DNA from 4 places in the Cupriavidus sp. DF5525 genome. Region 4 is predicted to be linked to each of the others. Evidence: predicted binding sites of a transcription regulator. Region 4 holds the regulator's gene; each other region holds the start of a gene.
The links. The regulator FNR, encoded in region 4, switches genes on or off when oxygen is low (the NO sensors DNR and NnrR bind a similar motif). The targets are predictions, from matches to a motif close to TTGATNNNNATCAA.
Positions count from the first base shown of each region.

Region 1: the regulator FNR is predicted to act here: its motif matches at 5,486-5,499, upstream of hemN (oxygen-independent coproporphyrinogen III oxidase).
Region 2: the regulator FNR is predicted to act here: its motif matches at 3,834-3,847, upstream of ABNX08_RS04780 (fatty acid desaturase).
Region 3: the regulator FNR is predicted to act here: its motif matches at 4,872-4,885, upstream of ABNX08_RS08485 (MBL fold metallo-hydrolase RNA specificity domain-containing protein).

Region 1 covers NZ_CP168265.1:4,359,387-4,366,793, reverse strand. The annotation lists gene ABNX08_RS20475 (UvrD-helicase domain-containing protein) at 1-1,366, shown strand, start outside; gene ABNX08_RS20470 (Spy/CpxP family protein refolding chaperone) at 1,598-2,095, opposite strand; gene ABNX08_RS20465 (response regulator) at 2,342-3,079, shown strand; gene ABNX08_RS20460 (ATP-binding protein) at 3,076-4,233, shown strand; gene ABNX08_RS20455 (ABC transporter substrate-binding protein) at 4,219-5,352, opposite strand; gene hemN (oxygen-independent coproporphyrinogen III oxidase) at 5,560-7,038, shown strand; gene ABNX08_RS20445 (c-type cytochrome) at 7,110-7,407, opposite strand, start outside.
Region 2 covers NZ_CP168265.1:994,274-1,001,680, reverse strand. The annotation lists gene xdhB (xanthine dehydrogenase molybdopterin binding subunit) at 1-126, shown strand, start outside; gene xdhC (xanthine dehydrogenase accessory protein XdhC) at 269-1,258, shown strand; gene ABNX08_RS04790 (adenosine deaminase) at 1,313-2,368, shown strand; gene guaD (guanine deaminase) at 2,436-3,758, shown strand; gene ABNX08_RS04780 (fatty acid desaturase) at 3,948-5,105, shown strand; yybP-ykoY riboswitch at 5,163-5,318, shown strand; gene ABNX08_RS04775 (TMEM165/GDT1 family protein) at 5,424-5,999, shown strand; gene ABNX08_RS04770 (urate hydroxylase PuuD) at 6,214-7,407, opposite strand, start outside.
Region 3 covers NZ_CP168265.1:1,794,506-1,801,912, reverse strand. The annotation lists gene ABNX08_RS08505 (response regulator transcription factor) at 1-199, shown strand, start outside; gene ABNX08_RS08500 (response regulator transcription factor) at 236-883, opposite strand; gene ABNX08_RS08495 (PAS domain S-box protein) at 880-2,223, opposite strand; gene ABNX08_RS08490 (universal stress protein) at 2,515-3,357, opposite strand; gene ABNX08_RS08485 (MBL fold metallo-hydrolase RNA specificity domain-containing protein) at 3,419-4,777, opposite strand; gene ABNX08_RS08480 (HAD-IC family P-type ATPase) at 5,009-7,407, shown strand, end outside.
Region 4 covers NZ_CP168265.1:3,007,780-3,015,186, forward strand. The annotation lists gene nusA (transcription termination factor NusA) at 1-414, opposite strand, end outside; gene rimP (ribosome maturation factor RimP) at 411-899, opposite strand; gene rluB (23S rRNA pseudouridine(2605) synthase RluB) at 1,203-3,092, opposite strand; gene scpB (SMC-Scp complex subunit ScpB) at 3,098-4,057, opposite strand; gene ABNX08_RS14010 (sulfite exporter TauE/SafE family protein) at 4,613-5,371, opposite strand; gene fnr (fumarate/nitrate reduction transcriptional regulator Fnr) at 5,449-6,174, shown strand; gene ABNX08_RS14020 (hypothetical protein) at 6,223-6,468, opposite strand; gene ABNX08_RS14025 (FixH family protein) at 6,465-6,674, opposite strand; gene ccoG (cytochrome c oxidase accessory protein CcoG) at 6,737-7,407, opposite strand, start outside.

The DNA of each region.
Region 1 (7,407 bases), 1.4 Mb from region 4:
CGCACCGGCCTTTACCGCGGTGGGCGACGACGACCAGGCCATCTACGGCTGGCGCGGCGCCACGCTGGACAACCTGCGCCTGCTGCAGACCGATTTCCCGGCCCTGAAGGTGGTCAAGCTGGAGCAGAACTACCGCTCCACCGTGCGCATCCTGGAAGCGGCCAACGCGGTCATTGCCAACAATCCCAAGCTGTTCGACAAGAAGCTGTGGAGCGAGCACGGCATGGGCGATCCCATCGCCATTCACCCGATGAACGACGAGGAGCACGAGGCCGAGTCGGTGGTGTTCCGCCTGTCCGCGCACAAGTTCGAGCGCCGCGCGCAGTTCCGCGACTACGCCATCCTCTATCGCGGCAACCACCAGGCGCGGCTCTTCGAGCAGATCCTGCGCCGCGAGCGCATTCCCTACGTGCTGTCGGGCGGCCAGAGCTTCTTCGACAAGGCCGAGATCAAGGACATCTGCGCCTACCTGCGCCTGATCTCCAATCCGGACGACGATCCCGCCTTTATCCGTGCCATCACCACGCCGCGGCGCGGGGTGGGCACTACCACGCTGGAAGTGCTGGGCACCTTTGCCGGGCAGGCCAAGGTGTCGCTGTTCGAGGCCGCGATGATGGGCGGCATCGAAGGCAAGCTGCAGCCGCGCCAGCTGGAACCGCTGCGCGTGTTCTGCGAATCGATGGTGCGGCTGGCCGATCGCGCGGCCAAGGACCCGGCGACCGTGGTGCTCGACGACCTGATGGAAGGCATCCACTACGAGGCCTACCTGTACGACGCCTTCGACGAACGCCAGGCCCAGTCGCGCTGGACCAATACGCTCGAATTCCTCGACTGGCTCAAGCGCAAGGGCACCAAGCCGGAAGCCGCCGAGGGCGAAGAGGCCACCGGCTTCGACAACGCCGACGGCTTTGGCGACGAAGGCAAGAACCTGCTGGAACTGACCCAGACCGTGGCGCTGATGAGCATGCTCGAAGGGCGCGAGGAAGATCCTGACGCGGTGCGGCTGTCGACGCTGCACGCCTCCAAGGGGCTGGAATATCCGCATGTGTTCCTGGTCGGCGTGGAAGAGGGCATCCTGCCCCACTGCCGCGAAGACGAGGACATGACCGACGAGAAGATCGAGGAAGAGCGCCGGCTGATGTATGTCGGCATCACCCGTGCGCAGCGCAGCCTGCAGATCAGCTGGTGCAAGAAGCGCAAGCGCGCGCGCGAGACCTATTCCTGCCAGGCGTCGCGCTTTATCGGCGAGATGAAGCTGGAGGAAGCGCCCGCGCCCAAGGACGAAACCCCGGCGATGAGCCCCAAGGACCGGCTCGGCGCGCTCAAGGCGCTGCTGGGCACGCCCGGCAAGACTGCCGCGGGCTGAATTCCATTAATCCGCACTACAGTCCCGATACAAATCCCTACCAGCCTGACAAGACGGCGCGCGCCGTGCTCCCTAGCATAGTGACTGTGCTGCCTGCGCTTGCGCAGGCGTGCTGCGGTGGGCTCGCCCGGCTTTCCTGCCGTACCGGACCTCGCGTTCGGAATTTCCCTGTTCTCCGGCCCCCGGCGCGCAAGCGTGCGGGGGCATTTTTTCGTGGCGGCGGGCGCGTACCTACCGCTGCAGTCCGCCCGGCGGCGGCGCCATCATCGCCGCGTGCGGCGGCAGGCCCAGCCAGTGCGCCGCCTCGGGCAAGCCGCGCAGGCGCCTGCGTTGCGCGGGGTCGAGGCTGTCGTCCAGCGCCAGCCAGCATTCACGCACCGCGCGGCGGTCCTGCTCGAACGCTTCATGCAGGCGCTCCATGGCCTGCACGCGCGGGCGCAGCGGGCCGTCTGGCGACTCGTCCGCGGTCTCGCGCACGAAGCGGGCACGCAGTTCGAGCGCGTGCGCCTCGGCTTCGCGCGTGGCACTGCGGGCCGCCTGCCACAGGCGCGCCTGCGCGGGATTGAGGCCGAGCGACTCGGCGGTTGCCGGCGCAGATGGCGGCATGGCGCCGGGCAGCGGGCCGGCTTGCAGCGCGCTGGCCGGCAAGGCGACCAGGCAGGCGGCGCACAGCGTCAGCACGGACAGGCCGGCGCGCAGCCGGGCATTCAGGGCGGGTAGGGCGGGCATGGACTTCTCCTGTGGTTGGGTAGCTTGTTGGAATGCCGGTCCATGCTAGGGAAGGGCGCGCCGCATTGCTTGAGCACTTGGTCAGGCCCGTATTGCATTCGCGTACAAGCCAGGTGCCCCGGCCAGGCTGCGTATCAGCGTTGATACAAAGCGGGCACAGTGGGGTCATCGCGGGCTGGTAAAGTGGGGCACCGCATGCCCCTCGGCGCCGGCGCCTGCCGCCGGCATATGCCGATCCCTTCGCTTATGGAATTCACCCCCACGCTTCCCATCCGCCTGCTGATCGTCGACGACGATCCCCAGATCCGCTCCATGCTGGCCGAATACCTGTCCACCTTCGGCATGCAGGCCGATGGCGTCGAAGGCGGCGTGGAGATGCGCCAGGCGATGGCCGCCACGCCGTATGACCTGGTGATCCTCGACCTGTCGTTGCCCGGCGAGAACGGCCTGGCACTGTGCCGCGAGCTGTGCGCGCAGACCGATGTCGCCGTGATCATGCTGACCGCGCGCGCCGAGCTGGCCGACCGCGTGGTCGGGCTGGAAGTGGGCGCCGACGACTACGTCACCAAGCCCTTCGAGATGCGCGAGCTGGTAGCGCGCATCCACACCGTGCTGCGCCGCAGCCGCGGCAATGGCGCCGAAGCACGCCGTGCCGCCGCGCCGTCCGGGCACGAGCTGCGCTTCGGCGACTGGCGCCTGAATACCACGCTGCGCCAGCTGGTCGATCGCGACGACGTGGTGGTGCCGCTGTCCAATGCCGAATTCCGCCTGCTGCTGGCCTTTGTCGAGCAGCCCAACCGCGTGCTCGACCGCGAGTTGCTGATCAACCAGGCGCGCGGGCGCGGGCTCGACGTGTTCGACCGCAGCATCGACCTGCTGGTGTCGCGGCTGCGCCAGAAGCTGCGCGACGACCCGCGCGACCCCACGCTGATCCGCACCGTGCGCGGCGAGGGCTATGTCTTTACCGCGACGCTGGAAGCATGAGCAAGACCGGGCGCCTGGCGCGCTATGACTCGATGTTCGTGCGGCTGTTCGTGGTGATGGCCGCGATCATGCTGGCCGTGCACCTGCTTGGCATGACCGTGATCGAAAACCTGTTCCCGCGGCCGGGGCTGGAGCGCGCGTTGCGCGACGGACCGGGCGGGCCGCCGCCGGGCGAGTGGCGTCCGGGCCCGCCGCCTCCGGGCGAATGGCGTCCAGGTCCGCCGCCTGAAGGCGCCGACGCCGGCGCGCCGCACCGGCCACCACCGCCGCGCTGGCCGTGGCCGCCGCACATCGGCCTGCTGTTCCAGGTGGCCGCGATCGTGGCGGCCTCGTGGGCCGGCGCGCGGCTGCTGGCGCGCCCGGTGCAGCAACTCGCCAGCGGCGCCGGCCGGCTCGCGCAGGACGTCCATGCGGCGCCGCTCGACGAAAGCGCCGGCCCGGCCGAGGCGCGCGCCGCGGCGCAGGCGCTGAACCATATGCAGCAGCGCATCCGCAACCAGCTGGCGCAGCAGTCGCGCTTCCTGGCGGCGGTATCGCACGACCTGCGCACGCCGCTGACGCGCATGAGCCTGCGCATCGAACGCATGGATGGGAGCGAGGGGATCGACAGCAAGCAGGCCGGCGAAGTGCGCTACCGCCTGCGCCAGGACCTGGCCGAGATGAACGGCCTGATCGACGCCACGCTGTACTACCTGCGCGACCGCGATGAAGCCAGCGGCCCGCGCCAGCGCGTGGACGTGCTGGCGCTGTTGCAGGCGGTGGTCGACGACGCCGCCGAGACCGGCCACGAGGTCGCGCTCAGCGGGCAGGCGCAGCCGCTGCTGGCGAGCCCGTCCGACCTGCGGCGCGCGGTGGTGAACCTGGTGGAGAATGCGCGGCGCTACGGCGGCGCGGCCAGCATCGTGCTGACCGATAGCGCGGAACGGGTGCTGATCGATATCTGCGACGACGGCCCCGGCATCCCGCCTGACGAACTGCAGCGCGTGATGGAGCCGTTCTACCGCATCGAGTCCTCGCGCAGCCGCGCCACCGGCGGGGTCGGCATGGGTCTGTCGATCGCCGCGGACATCGCCGCGCGCCATGGCGGCGAGCTCACCCTGACCAACCGCCCGGAAGGCGGCCTGCGCGCGCGCCTGTCGCTACCGCGCGCCTGACGCCGCCAGCGTGACGTACTGCGAGCCGCGCTGGCCGCGGGTGAAGTCCAGCGCAAAGTCGCCCACGTCGACACGCCCCTGCAGCGCCCGCCGCATCTCGGCGGCGCCGCTGCCGCGCAGCCCGGCGAGCGCCCGCGCCAGCCACGCCGCGCCGATATAGCCCGCCAGCGTCGCCGCCGACGGCGGCTCGTCCAGGTACTGCTTCATGCGCGCCACGTGCTCCTTCACCACGCGCAGCGTGGCCTGCTGCGGGCCCGGCGCAATCTGCGTCAGCACCATGCCACCGGTGTAGCCGCTACCCAGGATCTCGCGCGCCGCGGTGGCGCTGACCGACGACAGTCCGACCAGAAAGCCATACCAGCCTTGCGCGGCCAATGCGCGGCCAAGGCCGGCATAGGCCAGCGTATCGCCAGCCACGATCACCGCACCCGGACGGGTCGCGGCGATGCGCCGCGCGGCGGCGTCGGGATTGCCGTCCAGCGGCACCGCGCGCGTGCCGGTCTGCGCCTCCAGCCGGCCCAGCCACTGCGCGCCCGACGTGCCGCCCGCCGCAAATTCCCCCGACACCGCCAGCGCGATGCTGGTCAGGCCATAGCTGCGCAGCTGCTTCACCGCCGCGTCCAGCTCGGCCTGGTAGTCGGCGCGGGTGAACCAGACGTTCTCCGCCGCCAGCGCCAGTCCCGACAGTGGCGCCACGATCTGCACGCCGCGCCGGTTGAGTTCGGCTGAGGAGGCCAGCGCCGGCAGCAGCCGGTCGCCGGGGCCGAACAGCAGTTCCGCGCGCTCGCCATCGGCAAGGGCCACCGCCTGTGCCAGTGCGCGGCGCGGGTCGGCATCGGCATCTCGGACCACATGGACGACGCGCACCGGTCCGTTGCCGGCATTGAGTGCATCAAACATCACCTTGGCCCCGGCCAGGTAGTCCCGCGCCAGGTCGGCCTGCGCGCCAGTGCGGTCGAGCAGGTGGCCGACCACCACTGTGTGGCGCGCGGGCGCCTGGGCCTGGACAAGGGCAGGCAGCGCCAGCCCGGCCGCGGTGGCAAGCAGTAGGCGGCGTTTGGCTGCGGAGGGTGGATGCGCGTGGCCGCGCCGCAGGCGAGGCGACAGGGGAATAGGCATGGTACGGGGAGCGGAGATGGGTGAGGGGGGCGGTATTCGCAGGCCGCGCGCAGCGTATCCGGCACGCATGACACAGATGTGACGCCCGCCCCCCACCAGCGAGGGGCTCGTCGCGCATGGGTTCCGCCGCGCTTTGACGACGGTCAACGCGCCGGCCGCGCCGCGGCCCTACGATGGGCCGTCACACACCCGATCCCCCGCGCCCCCATGAAACCGTCTGCCATGACTTCCCCTGCGCTCGACCGTCGCGCGCTGTCCGACTTCCGCGCGCTGGCCGGCCGCATCGATGGCAACGGCCCGCGCTACACCTCGTACCCGACCGCGGACCGCTTCCGCAACGGCCCCGACCTGTCGCTGTACCACGACGCGCTGGACGCCTGCCGCGCCAGTGCGCCGGCACCGCTGTCGCTGTACCTGCATATCCCGTTCTGCGAGAACATCTGCTACTACTGCGGCTGCAACAAGATCATCACGCGCGATCATGGCCGCAGCGCGCGCTACGTCAACTACCTTGGCCGCGAGATGGCGCTGGTGGCGGACAAGCTCGGTGCGCGCCGCCAAGTGCTCCAGTCGCACTGGGGCGGCGGCACGCCGACCTTCCTCGATCCCGACGAAATGCGCCGCGTGATGGCGCTGCTGCACAAGTATTTCGAACTGCCCGCCGACGGCGAGCATTCCATCGAGATCGACCCGCGCCGCGTCGACTACGCGCGCATGGCGCTGCTGGCGGAGCTTGGCTTCAACCGCGTCAGCCTGGGCGTGCAGGATTTCGACCCCGAGGTGCAGCAGGCCATCCACCGCATCCAGCCGTTCGAAGAGACGCGCGCCGTGGTCGACGCCGCGCGCGCCCTCGGCTTCCGCTCGGTCAGCCTGGACCTGATCTACGGCCTGCCGCACCAGACCGCGGCGCGCTTTGGCCGCACCATCGAACAGGTGCTGGCGCTGCGCCCCGACCGGCTTTCGGTCTACAGCTACGCCCACCTACCGCATGTGTTCAAGCCGCAGCGCCGCATCGACGAGAACGCCTTGCCGCCCGCCGGCGAGAAGCTCGACATCTTGGTCTCGACCATCGAACGGCTGACCGCGGCGGGCTACGTCTATATCGGCATGGACCACTTTGCGCTGCCCGACGACGACCTTGCCATCGCCCAGCGCGAAGGCCGCCTGCAGCGCAACTTCCAGGGCTATTCGACCCACGCCGGCTATGACCAGGTCGGGCTCGGCATCTCGGCGATCGGCGCGATCGCGGGGCGCTATGTGCAGAACGCGCGCACGCTGGACGATTACTACGGCGCGCTCGATGCAGGGCGTCTGCCGCTGGCGCGCGGCGTGGCGATGAGCGCGGACGACCATCTGCGGCGCGAGATCATCGGCGACCTGATGTGCAACGGCGTGCTCGACCTGCCGGCGCTGGAAGCCCGGCACGGCATCGATTTCAGTGCGGCATTTGCGCCTGAGCTCGCCGAACTCGGCGGCCTGGCTGCCGACGGGCTGGTGCAGTGCGAACCCGGGCGCATCACCGTGACGCCGCTGGGCCGGCTGCTGGTGCGGCGCGTGGCGATGGTGTTTGACCGCTACCTGCGCGAGGACGCCGCGCGCGCGCCCGAGGCCAGTGTCGAAGCCGCAAATGACGGCTCGCAGCCGATCCGCTTCGTGCCGCGGGCTCGCTACTCGCGCGTCGTGTAGCGCGCCGCACCGATGCTCCGGACGAAAAAAATGCCCGCGGACGCGGGCATTTCTGTTTGCGGCTGGCGGGCTTACTTGGCGGCGTTGGCCATGTAGTCCGAGGCGGCGATCACGTCGGCGTCCGGGCCGGCATAGCCGCCCTTGGGCGGCATCACGCCCTTGCCCTTGAGCGCAAAGTTGTGGACCGCATCCATGCCTTCCTTCAGGCGCGGCGCCCAGGCGGCCTTGTCGCCGAACTTCGGCGCACCCGCCACGCCGGCAGCGTGGCACGCGGCGCAGACTTGCTCGTAGACCTTCTTGCCGACTTCCGCCGAAGCGGCGGCCGGGGCGGCGGCAGCCGGCGCGGCAACTGCCTCGGGGGCCGCGGCC
Region 2 (7,407 bases), 2.0 Mb from region 4:
ATCAACCCGCCGCTGCAGGCACCCGCCACCAGCGAGGCGATCCTTGACGCGGTGGAAGCCGTGCGCGAGGCCGCGGCACAGGCAACCGAATCAGCAGCCGAATCAGCAACCGAAGCGACGGCCTGATCGATGGCAAGGAAGCGCGCGCCTGCGGGCGCCCCGGACTTTCCCCCCTCGTCTGCGTCGACAGGCGAGGGGCCGGCGGAAGAAGCAGGCGCGCGCCACCTCTGACACAAGCAATACCAAGCACCTCCACAAGGCCCCCGACATGCAGGACGCACCGCTCAAACCCTTCCGCTTCGCCGACGCCGCCCGCATGGTGCGCACCGGCGTGCCGGTAGCGATGGTCACCATCGTCGAGGTCAAGGGCTCCGCGCCGCGCGAGCCCGGCATCCGCATGCTGGTCAGCGCCGACGACCTGGTCGGCACCATCGGCGGCGGCCACCTGGAGTGGCGCGGCATGGATATCGCGCGCGCGATGCTGGTGCGCGGTGAAGCGCGCCGTATCGAGCGCATTCCCCTCGGTCCGGCGCTCGGCCAATGTTGCGGCGGCGTGGTGCAACTGGCGTTCGAGGTGCTGGGCGAAGCCGACCTGGGCTGGCTCGACGCAATCGAGCGCAATTTCGCCGCTGGCAAGTCGCTTCAGCGGCACGTGCCAGCCAGCGGGCCCGTGGCGCAGGCGGACAGCAAAGCCGTCATCCCCGGCGTCGTGCTGCACGCCGACGGCAGCTGGATCGACACGCTGGTGCCCGACGCCATGCACGTGGTGCTGTTCGGCGCGGGCCATGTCGGCCATGCGCTGGTCAAGGTGCTGGCCACGCTGCCATGCCGCGTGCACTGGGTCGACGAGCGCGACACGCTGTTCCCCGGCGGCCTGCCCGACAACGTCGAGGCCGAGGCCAGCGACACGCCCGAGGCCGTGGTCGCGCAGGCACCCGCGGGCAGCTATTTCCTGGTCATGACGCACAGCCATGCGCTCGACCAGACCCTGTGCGAAGAAATCCTGAAGCGCACCGATTTCGCCTACTTCGGGCTGATTGGTTCCAAGACCAAGCGCGCGCGCTTCGAACACCGCATGGCCGAGCACGGCATCGACCCGGCCCGGTTTGCGGAAATGACATGCCCCATGGGGGTTCCCGGGATCATCGACAAGGCTCCGGCTATGATTGCGGTAGCCATCGTCGCCCAGCTGCTCCAGGTCCGCGAACAGCGCCTCGCCGCGCTGCGTGCCGGCCGCCCGGAGGCGGTGCATCCCTGAACCCGTGCCGCCGGCCCGCCGGAAGGTACAGAAAAGCCCAGAACCGAGGCCCCCATGACCATCGATGCCGCGCTCGCGGACAAGATCCGCCGCACTCCCAAGGCCGAACTGCATGTGCATATCGAAGGCACGCTCGAGCCGGAACTGATCTTCCGGCTGGCCCAGCGCAACCAGGTCGCGCTGCCCTACCCGAGCGTCGAGGCACTGCGCGCCGCCTACGCCTTCACCGACCTGCAGTCGTTCCTGGATATCTACTACGCCGGCGCCAGCGTGCTGTTGACCGAGGAAGATTTCTTCGACATGACCATGGACTACGTCAAGCGCGCCGTCGCCGACAACGTCCGTCACGCCGAGATCTTCTTCGATCCGCAGACCCATACCGCGCGCGGCGTGCCGATCGGCGTGGTGATCGACGGCATCGCCGATGCCCTGGCGCAGGCGCGCACTGAGTATGACTTCTCCAGCAGCCTGATCCTGTGCTTCCTGCGCCATCTGTCGGAGGAAGACGCCTTTGCCACGCTGGACGCCGCGCTGCCCTACCGCGACCGTTTCGTCGGCGTCGGCCTGGATTCGTCAGAGCAGGGCAACCCGCCCGAGAAATTCGCGCGCGTGTTCGCAAAAGCGCGTGAGCTGGACCTGAACCTGGTGGCCCACGCGGGCGAGGAAGGCCCGGCGCAGTATGTCACCGACGCGCTCGATATCCTCAAGGTACAGCGCATCGACCACGGCGTGCATGCCATCGACGATCCGGCGCTGGTCGAACGCCTGGCGCGCGAGCGGGTGGCGCTGACTGTGTGCCCGCTGTCGAACGTCAAGCTAAAGGTCTACCCAGACCTGCGCGACCACCCGCTCAAGCGCATGCTCGATGCGGGCGTGTTGATCACGCTGCACTCGGACGACCCGGCTTATTTCGGCGGCTATATGAACGCCAACTGGGAAGCCACCTTCGATGCGCTGCCGCTGGACGCGGCCGATGCCCACAAGCTCGCGCGCAACAGCTTTGAAGCGGCCTTCCTGCCTGCCATGCAGAAGGCCGAGTACCTGGCGGAAGTCGACCATTTCTGGTCGAGCCCGCCCAACTCCCCGCCCGCCACGGCCCCCGCGGCCTGAGCGTCGGCGCATGCCAATAGTCCGGCCTGCAGCGCATTGCGCGCAGGCCGGCCAGAAGAGACAAACCATGACGACCACCCCCAAGACCCCTTCCCTGACCCGCGCCATCCGCGGCCGCGTGCTGCATTTCCTGCGCGACCCGCAGTTCCATGAGGATGCGTATCAGTATTGGGACGACGGGGTGCTGATCGTCACGGCCGGGCGCATCGCCGCCGCCGGCGACTACACCGAGCTGGCCGCGCGCATCCCGGCCGACGCCGAGATCGTCGACCACCGCGGCAAGCTGATCGTGCCCGGCTTTATCGATACCCACGTGCACTACCCGCAGACCGACATGATCGCGTCGCCATCGCCGGGCCTGCTGCACTGGCTCGAGACCTACACCTTCCCCGAAGAGCGCCGCTTTGCCGATCCCGACTACGCGCGCGGCGTGGCCGGCTTCTTCACCGAAGAACTGCTGCGCAACGGCACCACCAGCGCGGTGGTCTGGAGCACGGTGCACAAGGCCTCGGCCGAGGCGCTGTTTGCCGAGAGCGAGGCGCGCAACCTGCGCATGGTCACTGGCAAGGTGATGATGGACCGCAACTGCCCCGAGTTCCTGCGCGACACCGCCGAGAGCGGTGCGCAGGATTCCGCCGACCTGATGTCGCGCTGGCATAACAAGGGGCGCCTCGGCTACGCCATCACGCCGCGCTTCGCGCCGACCTCGACCGAAGCGCAACTCGCCGCCTGCGGCGAGCTGGCACGCGCCTACCCCGACGCCTTTATCCAGACCCACGTCGCCGAGAACCGCGACGAGGTCAAATGGGTCGCCGAGCTGTTCCCGGATGCGCGCAGCTACCTCGACGTCTACGACCACTACGGCCTGCTACGCCCGGGTGCGATGTACGGTCACGCCATCTACCTGGACCAGGACGACCGCCGCCGCCTGGCCGACAGCGGCGCCGCGGTGGCGCACTGCCCCACCTCGAACCTGTTCCTCGGCAGCGGCTTCTACGACTTCCACCAGTCCGACGCCAACCGCCTGAACGTGACACTGGCCACCGACGTGGGCGGCGGCACCTCATTCTCGATGTTCCGCACCATGAACGCGGCGCACAAGGTGGCGCGCATGGGCGGCTACTACCTGACCGCGCTGCGCATGTTCTACCTGGCCACGCGCGCGGCCGCCGAGGCACTGGGCTGGACCGACCGCGTCGGCAGCTTCAGCGAAGGCTGCGAGGCCGACTTCATCGTGCTGGACCCCAAGGCCACGCCGCTGATCGCCCGCCGCAGCAACCGCTCCGAAACGCTGGAAGAAGAACTTTTCGCCTTCGCGATGCTGGGCGATGACCGCGTGATCGACAACGTCTATGTGATGGGCGAAGCTGCCCACGTGCCGGCCGCCTGATCCGTCACATCTCGCCTGCAAGCGCCCGCCGCCACGCGGCGGGCGTGCGTTTACCGCTTCCTGCGTCCCACCGGCTTGACGCCCGTCAAGATCATTCCCGGCAAAGCCTTCTAACCTTTGCGGTCTGCCGCGCCCGATCCGCATCGGCTGCGCGCCGACGCCAATCCGACCGCAACCAGAAGGTTCCGCATGACCGCATTCCAATCCGCGCATCCCGAGCATGCCCCCCATGCCGCCCATGCCAAACGCGCCGCACCCGACGGCGCGCCCCTCCCGGAGCCGATCGCACCGGACGCACCGCTGCCCTCGCGCAAGATCATCCGCGGCTGGCTGATTCCGCTCGGCCAGCGCAGCACGCCGCGCGCGCTGGCGCTGTTCGCCTTCGACTACCTGCTGTTCGCCGCCGTGCTGGCCGGCGTGGTGCTGGCCCAGCACGGGGCCGCCAAGCTCGCGCTGGGCGTGCTGGCGGGCCTGGTGATCGCACGCCTGTTTATCATCGGCCACGATGCCTGCCACCAGAGCCTGACGCCGCGCCGCGGCCTGAACAAATGGCTGGGCCGGCTGACCTTCCTGCCGTCGCTGACGCCCTACAGCCTGTGGGAAGTCGGCCATAACGTGGTGCACCACGGCTACACCAACCTGAAAGGCTTCGACTTCGTCTGGGCGCCCTACTCGCTGGAAGAATTCAACGCGCTGCCGCGCTGGCGCCGCGTGATGGAGCGCATCTACCGCACCGGCTTCGGCCCGGGCCTGTACTACCTGGTCGAGATCTGGTGGTGCAAGCTGTTCTTCCCGAGCAAGCGCCAGATGGCCACGCGCCGCCCGATCTTCCTGGGCGACTGCGCGCTGGTGGCGGCCTTCGGGCTGGCGTGGATCGGCGCGCTGGTCGGGCTGGCGTTCGCCACCAGCCAGTCGGCGTGGATGCTGGTCGGCGCCGGTTTCGTGCTGCCGTTCCTGGTGTGGAACATCACCGTCGGCTTCGTGCTCTACGTGCACCACACCCACACCAGCGTGGCGTGGTACGACACCAAGGCGATGTGGGCCAAGGCGCAGCCGTTTGTCTCGACCACCGTGCACCTGCGCTTCCGCCACGGCATCGGCGCCGCGTTGCACCACATCATGGAACACACCGCCCACCACGTCGACATGAGCGTGCCGCTGTACCGCCTCAAGCGCGCCCAGGCGCTGCTGGAACACGCGCTGCCGGGCCGCATCATCATCGAGAATTTCTCGTGGCGCTGGTACTTCGACACCGCACGCCGCTGCAAGCTGTATGACTTCAAGGCGCTGTGCTGGACCGATTTCCGCGGCCGCCAGACCAGCGGAAACGCGCCCGTACCGGCCTGAACGGCCACACCTTTGCCCTGTCGGCGGTGGACGATCGCCGCCGCCGCCGCTATAATCTCAGCTTCCATTGGGGAGTAGCCGCCCTGCTCTCACCGCGCCGCGCAATGCGGACATCGGGGGACAGGGGCGTACGTCAACAGACTTGACCGCTTGCGGTTATGGCGTGCGCAGCTCTGGACCCGCCGGCCTTGTTGTGATTGGCCCGGCAGCGTCCATGCCTGGCGAGACCGATGACCATACCTTTCTGGCCGGGCCGGGAAAGGTGTGCGTCATTGGCATCTCGCGATGCATTGCGGCCCGGTTATCCCACATAACAACATGGAAGCCTTCCTCGTCTCCACAGGCATCGTCGCCCTTGCTGAAATGGGCGACAAGACGCAATTGCTGTCGCTGGTGCTGGCCGCGCGCTATCGCAAGCCCGTCCCGATCATCCTCGGCATCCTGATCGCCACGCTGGTCAACCACGGCTTTGCCGGTGCGCTCGGCGGCTGGATCACGCATGTGATCGGCGAAAGCCTGCTGCGCTGGATCCTCGGCCTGGGCTTTATCGCGATGGGCGCGTGGATGCTGATTCCCGACAAGCTGGATGATGCCGAGCAGGCGAAGCCGGTGAAAGGCGCCATCGGCATCCTGGGCACCACCATCGTCGCGTTCTTCTTTGCCGAAATGGGCGACAAGACGCAGATCGCCACCGTGGCACTGGCAGCGCGCTTCAGCGACGCCGTGGTTCCGGTGGTGGCGGGTACGACGCTCGGCATGATGATCGCCAATGCGCCGGCTGTGCTGCTGGGCGACAAGTTTGCCAACAAGATGCCAATCGGGCTGGTGCACAAGATTGCGGCGGCGATCTTTGTGGTGCTGGGGGTGTTGGCGTTGCTGAATATCGGGGGGTGAGTCTCGGCACAGGCTGGCCGCAGGCCTGACTTCGGCCCCGCAGCGACAGCCTCCGATACACCAAACAAAAAAACGGGGCACAAGGCCCCGTTCAAACCCTCGCCGGTCCGGTACTGACGGCTGCCGACTGCGCAGCCCTCCGGACCGTCGATCACCGATGCTCGGATTTCGCGAGCCGGCTCGCCGAGCCGGCCCCAATACGCTCAGATCAGACTCAGTTGGTGGTCTTGGCACCGCCCTCGAACCACTGCCCCAGCAGCGCGCGCTCGTCGTCGGTGATCTGCGTCACGTTGCCCAGCGGCATCGCCTTCTGCTGCACCGCCTGCTGGTAGATCAGCTGCGCGTGGGTCTTGATGTCCTCTGCAGTTTCGAGCTTGATGCCCTTGGCCGCGGTCGGCATCATCTTCGGCTGCTCGGCGTGGCACTGCACGCAGCGGGCGTTCATCACTTCTTGCACCTTGGCAAAGCTGACGGCGGCCACGGCAGCTTCGCCGCCTGCGCCCTTGGCCACGGTCGGGCGGGGCTGCGGCGCGATGATCACCGCCACCACGGCCAGCGCGGCAACGCCGGCGGCGGGCCACAGGACGTTGATCTTGCCCTTGTGCTTCAGGATGAAGAACTGGCGGATCAGCACGCCCGACAGCATGATCAGGATCAGCACCACCCAGTTGTACTTGTGCGCGTAGGTCATGCTGTAGTGGTTCGACAGCATCGCGAACAGCACCGGCAGCGTGAAGTAGGTGTTGTGCACGCTGCGCTGCTTGCCGCGCTTGCCGTGGATCGGGTCCACCGGCTGGCCGGCCTTCAGTGCCGCCACCACCTTGCGCTGCCCCGGAATGATCCACGCGAGCACGTTGGCGCTCATGATCGTGGCGACCATCGCGCCGGTCAGCAGGAACGCCGCGCGGCCCGAGAAGATATGACAGGCCACATAGGCAGCGGCAGCGATGTAGAGCGCCACCAGGATGCCGACGAGGCGGTCGTTCTTGCCGAACAGACGGCAGATGCCGTCATAGACGATCCAGCCGATCAGCAGGTACGACACCGCAAAGCCGACCGCCGCGCCGGGCGACATGTCGAACACGTTCTTGTCGATCAGGTACGTGCTGGCGTTGAACAGGTACAGCACCACCAGCAGCGCGAAGCCGCTCATCCAGGTCGAATACGACTCCCAGTAGAACCAGTGCAGGTTCTCCGGCAACGCCTTGGGTGCGGTCAGGTACTTCTGCGGGTTGTAGAAGCCGCCGCCGTGCACGGCCCACAGTTCGCCGTCGACGCCCTTGTCCTTCAGGTCAGGCGCCGTGGGCTTGGTCAGGCTGTTGTCCAGCCACACGAAATAGAACGAAGAGCCGATCCATGCGATGGCGGTGATGACGTGCACCCACCGCAGCAGCATATTGGCCCAGTC
Region 3 (7,407 bases), 1.2 Mb from region 4:
TGCTCATGCGCTCCAGGAGGTCAGGACACTGAGGTCGATGCTGCCGCATACGATCGTGATCGTGCTGGCCGATAACCTCGGCCCGCCGCTGCGCCGCGCTTGCCTGAAGGCAGGCGGGAGCTACTGCTTCGACAAGACGCTGGAACTCGATGCACTGCGCCTGGTCATGGCCGGGCTGGCGGCGACCTCGCGGCCATAGTATGAAGCCGGCGGAGGCCAGCGCGGCCATGTGGCGTTACAGGTCAGTGTCGTCGTCGAACAGATGATTGCGCATGGCATAGCGCAACAGCATGGCCTCATTGGGCATCTGCATTTTTTCCATCAGCCGCATCTTGTAGGTGCTCACGGTCTTGGCACTGACGCACAGTGCCGTGGCGATCGCCGTGATGGGCTCCCCGAGCACTAGCCGCCGGTACACTTCCAGCTCGCGGTCCGACAGCCTCAGGTGCGGCAGGTCGTCGGTCTGGTCCTTCAGCCCGCTTGCCAGCTTTGTGGCAATCGACTGGCTCACATAGGTGCCGCCCCGGGCTACCTGCCCGATGGCGGACACCAGTTCCGTGGCCGCGCTTTCCTTGGTCAGATAGCCTGCTGCGCCGGCCTGGAACGCGCGGACGATGTATTGCTCCTCCGCATGCATGGTCAGGACCAGGATACGCAAGGCCGGGTGCTCGCCGCGCAGCAAGCGGATCAATTCCAGCCCGCTCCTGCCAGGCATGGAAAGGTCAAGCAAGAGCACCTGCGGGTTGCATTCCCGTACCATCCTGGGCACTTGCGTACCATCGGCCGCCTCGCCGACGACCTCGAACACACCGGCCCGTTCCAGGATATGCCGCAGGCCATCCCGTACCACAGTATGGTCATCCGCAATCATCACCCTTGTCATGCCCGTTCCCCCTGCTCCCGCGGAATTCGCACGACCAGGCGAAAGCCATCGTCGGGCGAACTCTGGACAAGGACGTCGCCGCCCAGCAACCGGGCGCGCTCGCGAATCCCCAGCAGCCCCAGCGACTTGCGCTGACCGTTGTCCGCTGGACGCTCCTTCCACCCAGAGCCGTCGTCATGTATTTCGAGCCGCAGGTTCGGCCCGTCCCTGCCAATGGAAACCGTTGCCCTGCTGGCGTTGGCGTGCCGAACCACGTTGCTTAGCGCCTCCTGAACGATGCGGAATGCGGCGACGGCGATCTTTTCCGGCACCTCGTCGTCCGCGGCGACCACCGATACGGCTAACCCATATCGGGTCGAGAAGTCGTTGGCCAGCCATTCGATTGCAGGCACCATGCCCAATTCGTCCAGCAGCGCCGGGCGCAGATCCGTGGCAATGCGCCGGACCGACGCCACCGTCTCGTCAATCACGGTATGCATGGTTGCTATCTCCGCCGACAGGCTGGCGGCATCCCGGCCTTCCAGTACGTCGGCCTCCAGCATGGCGAGATCCATCTTCAGGGCACTGAGGCGCTGACCAAGGTCATCGTGCAGTTCACGGGCGATGCGGCGTTTCTCCTCTTCCCGCGCGGTGAGGATGCCATCGGAGAGCTGTTCCAGCTCTTCGCGGGAGCGGTGTAGCGCCTCCTCCGCCCGTACCCGCTCGGTGGTATCGCGCAGCATCACGGTATAAAGCTTGCCGCCGCGGTCCGAGGTCTGCGAGATCGACGCTTCAATCGGGAACTCGCTGCCGTCGCGGCGCAGCGCATGAAGCGTGCGCTGTCTGCCCATCTGGCGCTCCGATACCCCGGTAACGCCAAAGCGGCGCACGTGCTCTTCATGGACAGCGCGGAAGCGCTGCGGGATGAAGTTGCTGAGTTTGCGCCCGATCGCGTCAGCTGCCGTCCAGCCGAACAGCGTCTCCGCCATGGGATTGAACAACAGGACGCGCTGTTCGCTGTCCACTGTGATGATTGCCTCCATCGAGGACCGGATAATGCCGGCCAGCCGTGCCTCGCTTTCGGCCACCCGCCGGAGGTTGTCTGCGGTGGTCTGCCTGAGCTTGCGTATCCGGATCAGATAAAGCCCCAGCAGCAGACCGCTGCCTGCGCCCAGGACAGGCACCATTGGCGCCAGCACCAGAGCGCGGTAGCGCTCCACGGCAGCTTGCAACAAGTACGCCAGCCCAACGCAAGCCAGCACGACGCTCAGTCCGAGGGCGATGTCCGCAGGCCTCCATGCAGGAGACGGACTGGCTTGCCTGCTCGCCTGCGGATCAAGTGAAGACGCCTTCAGGGGCATGCTCTCGTCTCTGTTACCTTGCCAATGGACTATAGAGTTTGTGCGCGGAAAGGCAACTGCACGAGAAGCGAGTTGTGCTCGATGCGGCTCAAAACCGGAATCTCGCAGTTGCAGGCAACGTCGGAGCCACAACCCGTGTGCCGACACCGGCTGAGTCACGCATGTTAGACACTAGATCAGGAAACGGCTCGGGTATGTCGGCAAACCAACGTTCGGCCGGCACGCAATATGCCGGCCGAACGAAGCGCCTGCGGCCAGGCCGTGCGCTGCCCCACTGGCAGCGGTCACCCCTCAGTGCGACATGAAGACTGGCAAAGATGACTGGCGCAGCAGGGCGCGGGTGGTGCCACCCAGCACAAGCTCCTTCAGCCGGGAACGGCCATAGCCGCCGGCGACCAGCAGGTCGGCCTGTACCTTGCAAGCAAGTTGCAGCAGAACGTGGTCGGGGTCGCCCTCCCCGACAAGGAGATTGGCATTGATGTCATGGCTGGCCAGCCACGCTGTCAGCCGGTTCCCGCTGTCACGGTAGGCCTCTTTCTCAATGGCAGCACCATACTTGCCTGCGCTGACCACCAGGACGGAAACAGCACTGGCATGCTCGAGCCACGGCAATGCGTCCGCTACCGCCCGCGCGGCCTCTCGGCCGCCGTTCCATGCGATGGCCACATGGCCACCAAATCGCGGGCCGGCCGCGCCCGGCACCAGCAAGATGGGCCGGCCGGCATTGAGCATCGCATACTCCGCAACCCCGGCCAGCAGCGCCGGCACATCGGCATCCGCCGACGGCGGTGCGGGAAGGATGAGATCGGCGAAACGGCCCTCGTCGGCAAGCGCCCAGCCGGACTCGGCGTCGATAACGATATGCCGGGTAGGAATGTCCGGCGAAACTTGCTCGGTCAGCGTGTCGAGGGCTTCCTTGTGACCGGCAACCAGTTTGTGCAGCTGGCTGGCGGCAAGCGCCGCGTATTGCCCGGCTTCTTCGCCCGCCCCACGAAACGGCTCCAGGTTTGTTCCAGTTGCAGTCAGTCCGACCACGCTGCCGCCAAATTTCGCGGCAGCCCGTGCCGCTGTTTCAATGCGTGCCGACCGGGCAGCATCTGCGCTGAGGTCGACGAGGATGCTTCTAAAGTCCATGACGTGATTCCGTGGTTTGGCCGACGTGACGAAAAATGCATAGGGCAGGCGCCGGGCTGGATCAATCGAGCGGGTAGGACCGCCGATACTCCGGCATGGTGACCGCCCAGCGCAGGTCGCGCTCAATAAGCTGGCGCAGCGCGTCGCTTGCCTGTGGCTCGCCGTGGACAACAAACGTACGCCGCGGCGCCTGGTGAAAGCCGCCAAGCCAGGTCATAAGTTCCGCGGCATCGGCATGTGCGGACAGGTTCTCCACCTGCTCCACCGACGCATGCACGGCGATGTCCTTGCCATGGACGCGGATGTCGCGCCGGCCTGCGGCCAGCGCTGCGCCGCGCGTACCCGCCGCCTGGAAGCCGGAAAGCAGGATGGTGTTGCGAGGGTTCGGACCGTAGGCGGCAAGATGGTGGACCACACGACCACCGGTAGCCATGCCGCTGCCAGCCAGGATGATCTTGGGACTTCGGTCGTGGTTCAACCAGATCGACTGCTCCATGCTCTGCACCGGGGTGGCGAGATTGCAGGCTGCGGCGCACTCTTCGCGGCTGATGCGCAGCTCTTCCGGATGCAGCGAGAAAATCATGGTCGCGTCGATGGCCATCGGGCTGTTGAGGTACACCGGCACGTCGGGGATTCGCTTGAGCTCGCGCAGGCGGTGCAGGCAGTACAACAGGCTCTGCGTGCGCCCCACCGCGAAAGCGGGGATGATCAAGCTGCCGCCGCGGCCAATTGTCCGGCTGACTATCTCGCCGAGCACATCGAGCGGGTCGTCGTCCGGATGCCGCCGGTCGCCATAGGTGGACTCCACCAGCAGGTAATCCGCCAGACGCACCATTTCCGGCGCGCGCATGACAATGTCTTGCTGCCGCCCGAGGTCGCCTGAGAAGACGATACGCTTGCCGTCGACGAACAACGTGACGATAGCTGCCCCGATGATATGTCCGGCCCGGGCAAACTCCGCCTCTACGCCGGGCACTACCTGGAAGCGCTTGCCGAACTGCATCGGCTGGAGCCGCCGCATTGCTCGTGCAGCGTCGGCGGCAGTGTAAAGAGGCAATGCGGGCCGGTGACGCGAAAAACCCTTGCGGTTCGCGTAAGCGGCGTCTTCTTCCGCCAGGTGGGCGCTGTCTGGCAATAGGATGCCGCACAGCTGCGCGGTGCCCATGGTGCAGTACACGCTGCCGCGGAAGCCGTTCCGCACCAGCAGGGGCAAATACCCGCTGTGGTCGATGTGGGCATGGGTCAGCACCACGGCGTCGAGCTTGGCCGGATCGAGCGGCAGTGGGTCCCAGTTGCGAAGTCGCAAGGTCTTGTATCCCTGGAACAGGCCGCAGTCGACCATGACCTGGTGACTACCGGTATCGAGCAGGTACTTGGAGCCGGTGACCGTATCGGTCGCGCCGAGGAATTGCAGTTGCATGCTGGTGTCCTTTGACGCTTGCGCGAAGCCGTTGGTCCCGCCACGGGTGCCGCTGGCCGATACAGCCAGTCTAGGAGGGGGAACCGAGTGGTGGTTGATACGGATCAATCATGCGGACACGCGAGTACCTACGCTTGAACAGTGTCCGGCCCTCGCCGCACGTGTCGTACGCGCAGGGCCGACAGAAGTCCGCACGCGTGGTCCCGCGCCGAGCATACCTTGGGAAACCTCATGCAAAATCGCTCCAGCGCGTTGCAAACGGATCGCCCCCGATCTGACGAAGAACATTACGGTACTCGGGATGGCAGAGATCCGGGGCACGTCCCACCCGGCCTGACCACCGCGCAGGCTCGTGCGCGGCTGGCCGAGGTGGGCCGCAATGTGCTGCCTCAGGCGGCCCCGAGGTCGGTTGTCGCGCTGTTTCTGCGCCAGTTCCTCAGTCCGCTTATTTACATCCTCCTGGCCGCGGCAGCGGTGTCGCTCGCATTGGGTGACCTGAAGGACGCACTGTTCATTGGGGCAGTACTGCTGCTTAACGGAGTCATCGGCACCGCACAGGAGCATACGGCGGACAAGGCGACCGTGGCGCTGCGCAAGATGGAGCAGCCCCGTGCCCCGGTGATCCGGGACGGCGTGCAGCAGGAGATCGACGCAAGTACCCTGGTACCGGGTGACCTGGTGGTGCTGGAAGCCGGCAGCCGAGTGCCGGCCGACCTGAAACTGACCTACACCATTGACCTGCAGTGCGATGAATCCCTGCTGACCGGCGAATCGCTACCGGTGCGCAAGCTCTCCGCATGTGATCCCAGCAACGCCACAGCGAGCGCCCGCCAGTGCCTGACCTTCGCCGGCACGGTGGTGCTCCGCGGCAGGGGCCACGGCATCGTGGTGGCAACTGGCGCTGCCACGCAAATTGGCCGGATTGCGCGGGAACTGGGCCGCGAATCCATCTCGCAGCCACCTTTGATTCTCAGGCTCCAGCGTTTTTCCCGACTGATCGCGGTGGCGGTAGGCGTGGCTGTCTCGTTGCTAGTGTTGGTGGGTATGCTGCGCGGCATGGCATTGCGCGAACTGTTCATGATGTCGGTCGGACTGGCGGTGAGCGCGATCCCCGAAGGACTGCCCGTCGCCATTTCGGTGGCGCTGGCGATCAGCATGCGGCGGATGGCAAAGGCCCACGTGATCGTGCGCAAAATGCCCGCCGTGGAGTCGCTTGGCTCCTGCACCATGATCGCCACCGACAAGACCGGCACCCTGACCATGAACGAGCTTGTCGTCACCGATATCCGGCTTCCCGACGGCACGGCGTTTTCCTGCGACGTCGGGCACGACCTGGACAACTGCACGATCCACGCGGCCGGCACCACCGACCAGGACGCGAGAACGCGGGTAGCGGCCCTGCTAAGGGCCGCGGCGCTGCCAAACGAGGCCCAACTATCCAGGGAGCGCGACGGCTGGACTGGCACCGGGGACAGCGTGGACGTGGCGCTGCTGGCCGCAGCGCACAAGGGAGGCACCGTAGCCAATGAGATCCGACAGCGGTACCCCTTGGTGGGCCGTATCCCGTATGAGCCAGACCTGCGGTACGCGGCCTCGTTCCACCGGCACGAAGAGACGATCCGCGTGTTCGTCAAGGGAGCGCCCGAGACGCTGATCGCCATGTGCGACCAGGCGGCTGCTCGCGGCCATGCCGTGCCGATCCGGCGCGAGGCACTGCTTCGGGGAAAAGCAGCGCTGGCCGCCCAAGGACTACGCGTGCTGGCGTTCGCTGAAGGCACGATTGATGCAGAGCCGGACGGGTCCTACGGACACGGGCACCTGGTCAACCTGACCTTTCTGGGAATGGCAGGCATGAAGGATCCGGTTCGTCCAGAGGTCCCCGAGGCTATCCGACGCTGCTACAGCGCCGGCATCGACGTGGCGATGGTGACTGGCGACGATCCGTTGACGGCCAGCGCAATTGGAGCGCAGGCGGGGCTACGCTTTACCGCGGACCAGGTCGTGACGGGCGAGCAGGTGCGCCAGGCCGAGAGCGAGGGGCCGCACGGACTCGACCAACTGACCCACCGTGCGCGCATCTACGCCCGCGTCAGTCCGGACCAAAAGCTGTCCATTGTCCTGTCGCTGGCAAGAACCGGCCATTTCGTGGCAGTCACTGGCGACGGCGTCAACGACGCTCCTGCGCTCAAGCACGCACACGTCGGTGTGGCCATGGGCCGAAAGGGAACTGAAGTGGCGAAGGAAAGCGCAGACATTGTCCTCACCGATGACAACTTTGCGTCCATCGTCAACGGCATCCATGAAGGCAGGGTGGCGTACGCGAACATTCGCAAAGTCATCTTCATGGTGGTTTCCACCGGCGCGGCCGAAGTGGTTCTGTTTCTGCTGGCGATTCCCCTGGGTCTGCCAATGCCATTGCTGCCGGTGCAGCTGCTGTGGCTCAACCTCGTGACCAATGGCATCCAGGATGTGGCTCTGGCTACCGAGCACGCGGAAGGCGATGAACTGTCGTATCCGGCGCGCAAGCCCCGGGAACCGATCTTTGACCGCGTAATGATCCGCCGCATCTGCTATTCGACTCTTGTCATGGGCGTAGGGGGATTCGCAACTTTCTACTGGCTGCTCGACCG
Region 4 (7,407 bases):
TTCGCCGCGATCCAGGTAGTCGTTCAGGATCTGCTCGCGCTCGGCGTCGCGGATGCGCTGCAGGATCACCTGCTTGGCAGCCTGCGCGCCGATGCGGCCGAACTCGACCGACTCGATCTGCTGCTCGATATAGTCGTCCAGCTCGATGCTGGGGTTCTCATCGCGGGCTTCGAACAGCAGGATCTGCTTGTCCGGCTCCTGCAGACCCTGATCATCGGGAACGACCAGCCAGCGGCGGAAGGTTTCATGCTCGCCCGACTCGCGATCGATCGCGACCCGGATATCCACGTCTTCTTCGAAACGCTTCTTGGTGGCCGAGGCGAGCGCCGCCTCCAGGGCACCGAATACCACATCCTTGTCGACGTTCTTCTCACGCGCAAGCGCATCGACGAGCAACAGAACTTCGCGGCTCATTGCTTGTTCCCTTTTCTTTGATTTCCTTTGAAGTCGAATACCGGCACCAGGCGTGCCTTGTCGACATCGGATACGGCAAATTCCAGCAGCGCCGGGCCATCCTTGCCCTCGAACTCCAGGCCGACCTTCTCCGCGCCCGCCTCCCCGGTGGGCGCCTGCAGGATCCCTGTAAAGTTCTTTTGCCCGTTGACCGGCAGGCGCAGCGTGATGCGCGCCTCTGCGCCGACAAAGCGGCCGTAATCGGCCAGCTTCTTCAGCGGCCGGTCCAGTCCGGGCGACGAGACCTCGAGGCGTTCATAGTCGACATTCTCGACCGTAAACACGTGGGTGAGCTGGCGGCTCACCTTTTCACAATCCTCGATGGCAATGCCGGTTTCAGGCTGATCGATGTAGACACGCAGAAGTCCGGCGGGGGCACGCTCGAGCTCAACAAGCTCATATCCCATGCCGTTAAGGGTGGTTTCGATCAAATCTGCCAGATGCACTGTTATCCCGAGTAATGGCCATCAACACCGTGGCAGGCAAACCCGCCGGTGCCGTCCGGGACGACCCTGCTGCAGCCCTGCCTGTCCGCCATCCGCGCCTCGCGCCGGAGCGCGGGGCCGAAAACGGGCGAACCAAAAAAAAATGGGCGCAATGCCCATCATTCGCCCATCCTCGACGAGGATGGCTTTTTGAATAGACTTGAATTATACGCTGATTATGTCGAAAAGGCAAAAGCCTGACATAGTCGCACACTGCGGGCTGCGCCGGCGGGTCTTTTACCCGCCATGAGCAGCATCGAGCACTCAGCGATTGCCGCCGCGGTTTCCCCCGCGGTTACCGCCGCCGCCGCCACCACCGCCGCTGCCACCGCCGCGCGGCGTGCGGTTTCCACCTGGCTTTGCCGCCTTCGGCATCACATTTCCGTTCGCTTCACCGCCGCCACGACGCGGCGGCTTGCCCTGCCCGCCCAGGCCGGCGCCACCGCCACCGCGCGCCTGGCGTGGGCCGGTGCCGCGCCCGCCGCCCAGATTGGCCGCGTGCGAGGTCAGTAGCGTGGGGCCGTGGCTGATATAGCCCATCGACGTCTTCATCGGATCCGGCTGGCCGCCGCGGCTGCCGCCACGGGCACCGCCCTGTTCGTAGCGTGGGAGGCCATCCATGCCGGTGTGCATCGGCATGCCGGCGATGGCGGCTTCGGTGCGCTGCTTGCGCCCGCCGACCTTGGTCGCGCCCTTGCTGGGCTGCTCGCTCTTGCCCGGCACCTTCAGGCCGACGCCGGCCATCAGCGCCTTGACGTCATTGGGCTCGACTTCCTGCCAGCGGCCGCGCTTGAGGCCGCGCGGCAGCAGGAACTGGCCGTAGCGGGTGCGGATCAGGCGCGACACGGTCAGGCCGACCGCCTCGAACATGCGGCGCACTTCACGGTTGCGGCCTTCGGTCAACGCCACGTGGTACCACTGGTTGACGCCCTCGCCGCCGCCATCGGCAATGCGCAGGAAGTTGGCTTCGCCGTCGTCCAGCTTGATGCCGTGCAGCAGGCGCTGGCGATCGGCCTCGGCCAGTTCGCCCAGCGTGCGCACCGCGTACTCGCGCTCCACACCGTAGCGCGGATGCATGAAGCGATTGGCGATATCACCCGAGGTGGTGAAGATCAGCAGGCCTTCGGTATTGAAATCCAGGCGACCCACCGCGACCCACTTGCCGGTCTTGATGCGCGGCAGGTTGTCGAACACGGTCGGACGGCCTTCCGGATCGGACTGGCTGACGATTTCCCCGGCCGGCTTGTGGTACAGCAGCACGCGGGGCGGTTTGGTCGACACCTTGCGATGGATCAGCTTGCCGTTCACGCGGACCTGGTCGGCCGGCAGGATGCGCTGGCCGATATGAGCAGGCAGTCCGTTGACCGAGACGCGGCCCTGCAGGATCAGCTCTTCCATCTCGCGGCGCGAGCCCAGGCCGCCCTCGGCCAGCACCTTGTGCAGCTTGGGGGCGTCGTCCTCGGCCGACAGCTCGCGCACCGGCTTGGCCTTGGTGCGCGGAATGACGGTGTCGTCCTTGTCGTACTGCTCGGAGATCACGAAGCGGAACAGGTCTTCGCTGTTCGCCGCACCCTTGTCCGCGCCGGGCTGGGCCTGGCCTTGCCCCTTGCGCTGCGCCTGCGGCTTGGCGCCGTCCTTGCGGCGGCCCTGCTGGCGGGCGCCGGCGCCCTGCACTTCGGCGGGCGCAGCGCCCTTGCCGGCGCGCTGCTGGCCCGGCTTGCGCTTGCGGCCGGCCTGCTCGGGCTTGTCGGCGCCTTCGCCCTTGGCGGCGCGGTCGATTTTCTCGGCCTTGGTGGTCGAGGCGTGCCCACCCTGGCTGCCCTGGCCACCCTCGCCCTGACCCGTCTTGCGCTTGCCGCGGCCACGCTGGCCACCGCGTCCGCCCGCAGGCGCCGCCGCAGACGCGGCGGCTGCCTCGCCGGCCTCGCCCTGCACCGGTGCCTCGGCACCTTCGGCGCGGCCGGCATCGCGATCCTGCGCTGCCTGGCGGCGAGATGCCACCAGGTTCCTCAGCCCGCGGCGCAGCCCCTTGCGGCGGGGCGCGGCTTCGCTGCCCGATCCGGGTTCTGCGGCGCCGGTATCGGCGGATGCACCCGCATGGCGGGCGTCTTGCTCTACGGAATCAGACAAGGTATTCACTATCGGATGTTGCATGTTGTTCAGTTCGGCACGCGCTCGTCGTGCTCGCTCGGGTGCGGCGGCGTACCGTCTTCTGGCAGTTCGCTGCGCGCCCCGTCCGGATTGGGTTCGGCCTCGGCAGGTTCGATAAGGTCATCCACGGGGTCAGCGCCTTCGCTGGCCTGCTGTCGCGGCTGGACGTCGAAACCATTGGCGGTTTCGGCGCCCTCGGTTCGTTCGGTGCTCTCGGTGCTCTCACCGGCGACCGGCGCTACCATCTCGCCAGCCTCGGCCGCCAGCCCTTCCGGCTGGCCTGCAACGCCCTGCGCCACGGGCGGTTGCAGCTCGGCAGCTTGCTGTTCCGCGGCGGGCGCCGGAACCGCCACAGGATCGGCAAACGCCTCCTCGTCGGCGCTGACTGGCTTGATCGCGGCCAGCTCCTCGAAATCGATGGCCTGCTGTTCCAGCAGGGCAGCCTGGGCCTGCGCCTGGGCGTCTTCCAGCGGCGGCAGTTCATCCAGCGTACGCAGGCCGAGATCGTCCAGGAACGCCTTGGTGGTCGCGTACAGCGCCGGCCGGCCCGGCACGTCGCGGTGGCCGATGACCTCGATCCAGCTGCGGTCTTCCAGCTTCTTGATCACTTCCGTGCTGACGGTCACCCCGCGGATCTCTTCGATATCGCCGCGGGTCACCGGCTGCCGGTAGGCAATGATCGCCAGCGTTTCCATCACCGCACGCGAATACTTTGGCGGTTTTTCCGGATTGAGGCGATCAAGGTATTCACGCATTTCCGGGCGGCTCTGGAAACGCCAACCGCTCGCCAGGGCCACCAGTTCCACACCGCGCTGGCGCCAGTCCTGGCGCAGCTCGTCGAGCAGCACGCGGATCGTGTCCGCACCGACGTCATCGTCAAACAGCCGTCGCAGATCATTGACGCGCAAGGGCTCCTGCGCGCAGATCAGCGCCGTCTCGAGGACGATCTTCGCCTCTTGGGTATTCATGTTGATGGTGTGCAGCCTGTCTTTGCACCTGCTCCCGGACGGATCCGGGGCACCGGAGATTTTGGATACAGCGATGCCGAATGCCATCGCCATCTCATTGCGCAGCTAACCCGGATGCCTGCCGCATCCAAGCCGTGCACTTCCCTTTCTTTGCATCGAATGCCGGGTCGGTCCGGCAGGAGATCGTTCGCAGGCCGTCTTGGGCCGGTCAGCGAACCCCTTGCGTCGCGCGCCCGCACTCAACGGACGATGCTGTCGGCGAACTGAACGCCTCGGACGCAAGAAAAAACGGATATCGGGAGCAAGGCCGGCATCTCCAACACCGCGGTGCCAGCCGGACTTTTGAGCCAGATCTTTTGAACCGGATGGACCGCGGGACGGGCCGGGCCTCGAAAACCTTCCGCTTCCCGTAGCCCCTGAGCGCGCCTTCTGATATGAAGGCCGCCTGGCGCTGCTCGCCACATCGCGCCGCGCGATACCGCAATGCAGGCGATTGTATGGCATTCCCGCCCCAGCCTGCAACCATCATCCGTTGCGCCATGCGGCGGCGGCGCCTCAGAACACCAGGCAGAAACCCTGCCCGGCCAGGGAATGTGGCAGCAGCACCGCTCGGGCGATGCCCAGCCCGCCGAACGCCATCACCGCGACCCCAGCCCCCAGGCGTATGCCACGCCGCCTGGACAGCGTGCGCAGGTAGCCCGACAGGCCGGACAGCACCAGCAGGTTGGGCAGCGTGCCCAGCCCGAACACGCCCATCACCAGCGCCCCCGAGCCGGCGTTGCCCGCCAGCAGTGCCAGCGTCAGCGCGCCATAGACCATGCCGCACGGCACCAGGCCCCAGGCCAGCCCCACCCCATAGCGCCGCGCCAGCCCGCCACGGGCCCGCACGAATGCCGGCATGCCGCCGGCCAGGCGGCCCAGCTGGCCAGCCACCGTAGCGGTGGCGCATGCCGCCAAGCGCTCGAGCCAGGCCAGGGTGAACGCATTGCCCTGAAGCAGCCGCCAGCCCGACCACAGCAGCATGGCGCTGCCCGCACCGAACAGCCAGCGCTGCACCGGCAGGTAGTCCTGCTTCCATGCGGTGGCACCGACCGCGCCCAACAACGCACCCAGCAGCATATAGGTCGAGATCCTGCCGATGTGCATTGCCAGCAACTCACCGAACCACGCGGTCCGGTTTTTCACGAAGTTCACCGTCGCGATGGCGTCGCGCCGCTGTTCCACCGCGAGGGCAAGGCCGCCACACATGGCGGCACAATGCACCCCGCCAAGCAGGGCCAGCAGAAAAACGCTAATAAGCACACCAAATGTCAATTCTGACTCCCTGCCGCATCACATCGCACGGTAAAATGTTGGGGTCGTGCCCTCGCAGCCATTCTTGCAGGTTCCAATTGCTCACCTCCATTCCCATTACCGAGATGTCGCCCCGTTGCTCCACATGCGCGATGGGGCAACTGTGCCTTCCGGTAGGCATGTCCCAGCAAGATCTTGCCAAGATGGACACGCTGGTGCAGGAACGCATTCGCGTTCATAAAGGCGAGACCCTGTACCGCATGGGCGATCCGCTCACCGCTGTCTATGCCATCCGCTTCGGTACGCTGAAGACGCACGTCACCACCGAAGACGGCCGTTCGCAGATTACCGGCTTCCACCTCCCCGGCGAAATCGTCGGCCTCGACGGGCTGGGTGAAATGCAGCACGCATCGGATGCCACGGCGCTGGAAGATACCGAAGTCTGCGTGGTGCGCATGAACGAACTGCAGACCTTGTCCGCCGGGCTGCCGTCGCTGCAGCACCAGTTCCTGCGCCTGATGGGCAAGGAGATCACGCACGACCAGCTGATGCTCGTGACGCTGGGCTCAATGCGCGCCGAGGAACGGCTGGCCGCCTTCCTGATCAACCTGTCCGAGCGCCTGTCGGCGCGCGGTTATTCGGCCTCCGAATTCGTCATGCGCATGAGCCGCGAAGAGATCGGCAGCTACCTGGGCCTGAAGCTCGAAACCGTCAGCCGCCTGTTCTCCCGCTTTGCCGAAGCGGGCCTGATCCAGATTCGCCAGCGCCACGTCAAGCTGGTGGACATCGCCGGCATCAAGCAACTCTACAGCCGCTCCTGCTGAGCGCGCATCGCACTGCCATCGCCGCACCGGCGATGGCAATTTCAAACGTCATTCAAGTTCGTCGGTATCGCTGAGCCGGGTCGGCATGGTGTAGAGCGTGAGCCCGCTGGACAGCGCGCAGAACGCCCACGCCAACAGGAAGCCGATCGTATAGACCGACTCGCGTGACGCGTCGACCGGGTGGCCGAAGAACTTCAGGTCGCCCGGATCCACGACCGAAAAGACCGTCGCGGTTGCAAAGCCCGCCATCAGGAACCCGGGCCACAGTACCCACATCAGCCAGCGCAGCCTCATGGTTGCCTCGCTGCGGCAGCCTTGCGCGGCGCGGCTCCGACCTTCTCGACCACCAGTCCATGCCGCGTTGCCCCCTGCACCGGCAGGTCAGGATGCGAGGACGCGAGCCAGATGGTCACGCCACACGCCACCATCGCCACCAGCGGGCCGCTCATCAACAGCCACGGCCACGGTTCCTTCCACCACGGATTGCCTTGCCGATTCATCTTGCCCCCCTTATCTGCAGCGGTGCGGCGCGGATCCATAACCGCGCCACACCATCCTAGCTTTACAAATCGCGCGGCACGATAAAACTGGTGGATTGCCGGATTTCGGCACTCCCCCGCTCCGTGCCTTCGCTCGTGACCGTCACGCTGATCTTGTGCGTACCCTGCGCCGCGTTCTCAATCGGAACGCGGATGCGGATCGGCAACAGCCGGTTGGAGGTCGGCGCCAGCGCTTCGGCCTGCTTGTCGTATTCAACCGTCAGGTTCTTCAGCTCGTCGCTGTCGGCGCGCACGCTGATGCGCATCGGTCCTTCGGTCGTGTTGATCAGCTGCAGCCGATAGACGTTCTCGATCCAGCGCCCTTCCACTTCGCGGCCCAGCGCGCCGCGGTCGCGGATGATGTCCACCTTCAGCGGCGTGCGCAGCGCAATCGAGGCCACGAAGCCCGCCATCAACGCAATCCAGATCACCGAATAGATGATCACGCGCGGACGCAGCAGCCGCTTGCGCGACGCCGCCGCGGACAGGCCCTTGCGCATCGCGTCTTCCGAGGTGTACCGGATCAGGCCGCGCGGATAGTCCATCTTGTCCATGACCTGGTTGCAGGCGTCGATGCAGGCGCCGCAGCCGATGCACTCGTACTGCAGGCCGTCGCGGATATCGATCCCGGTCGGGCACACCTGCACGCAGATGCTGCAGTTGACGCAATCGCCCAGGCCCGCCTTGTAGTGGT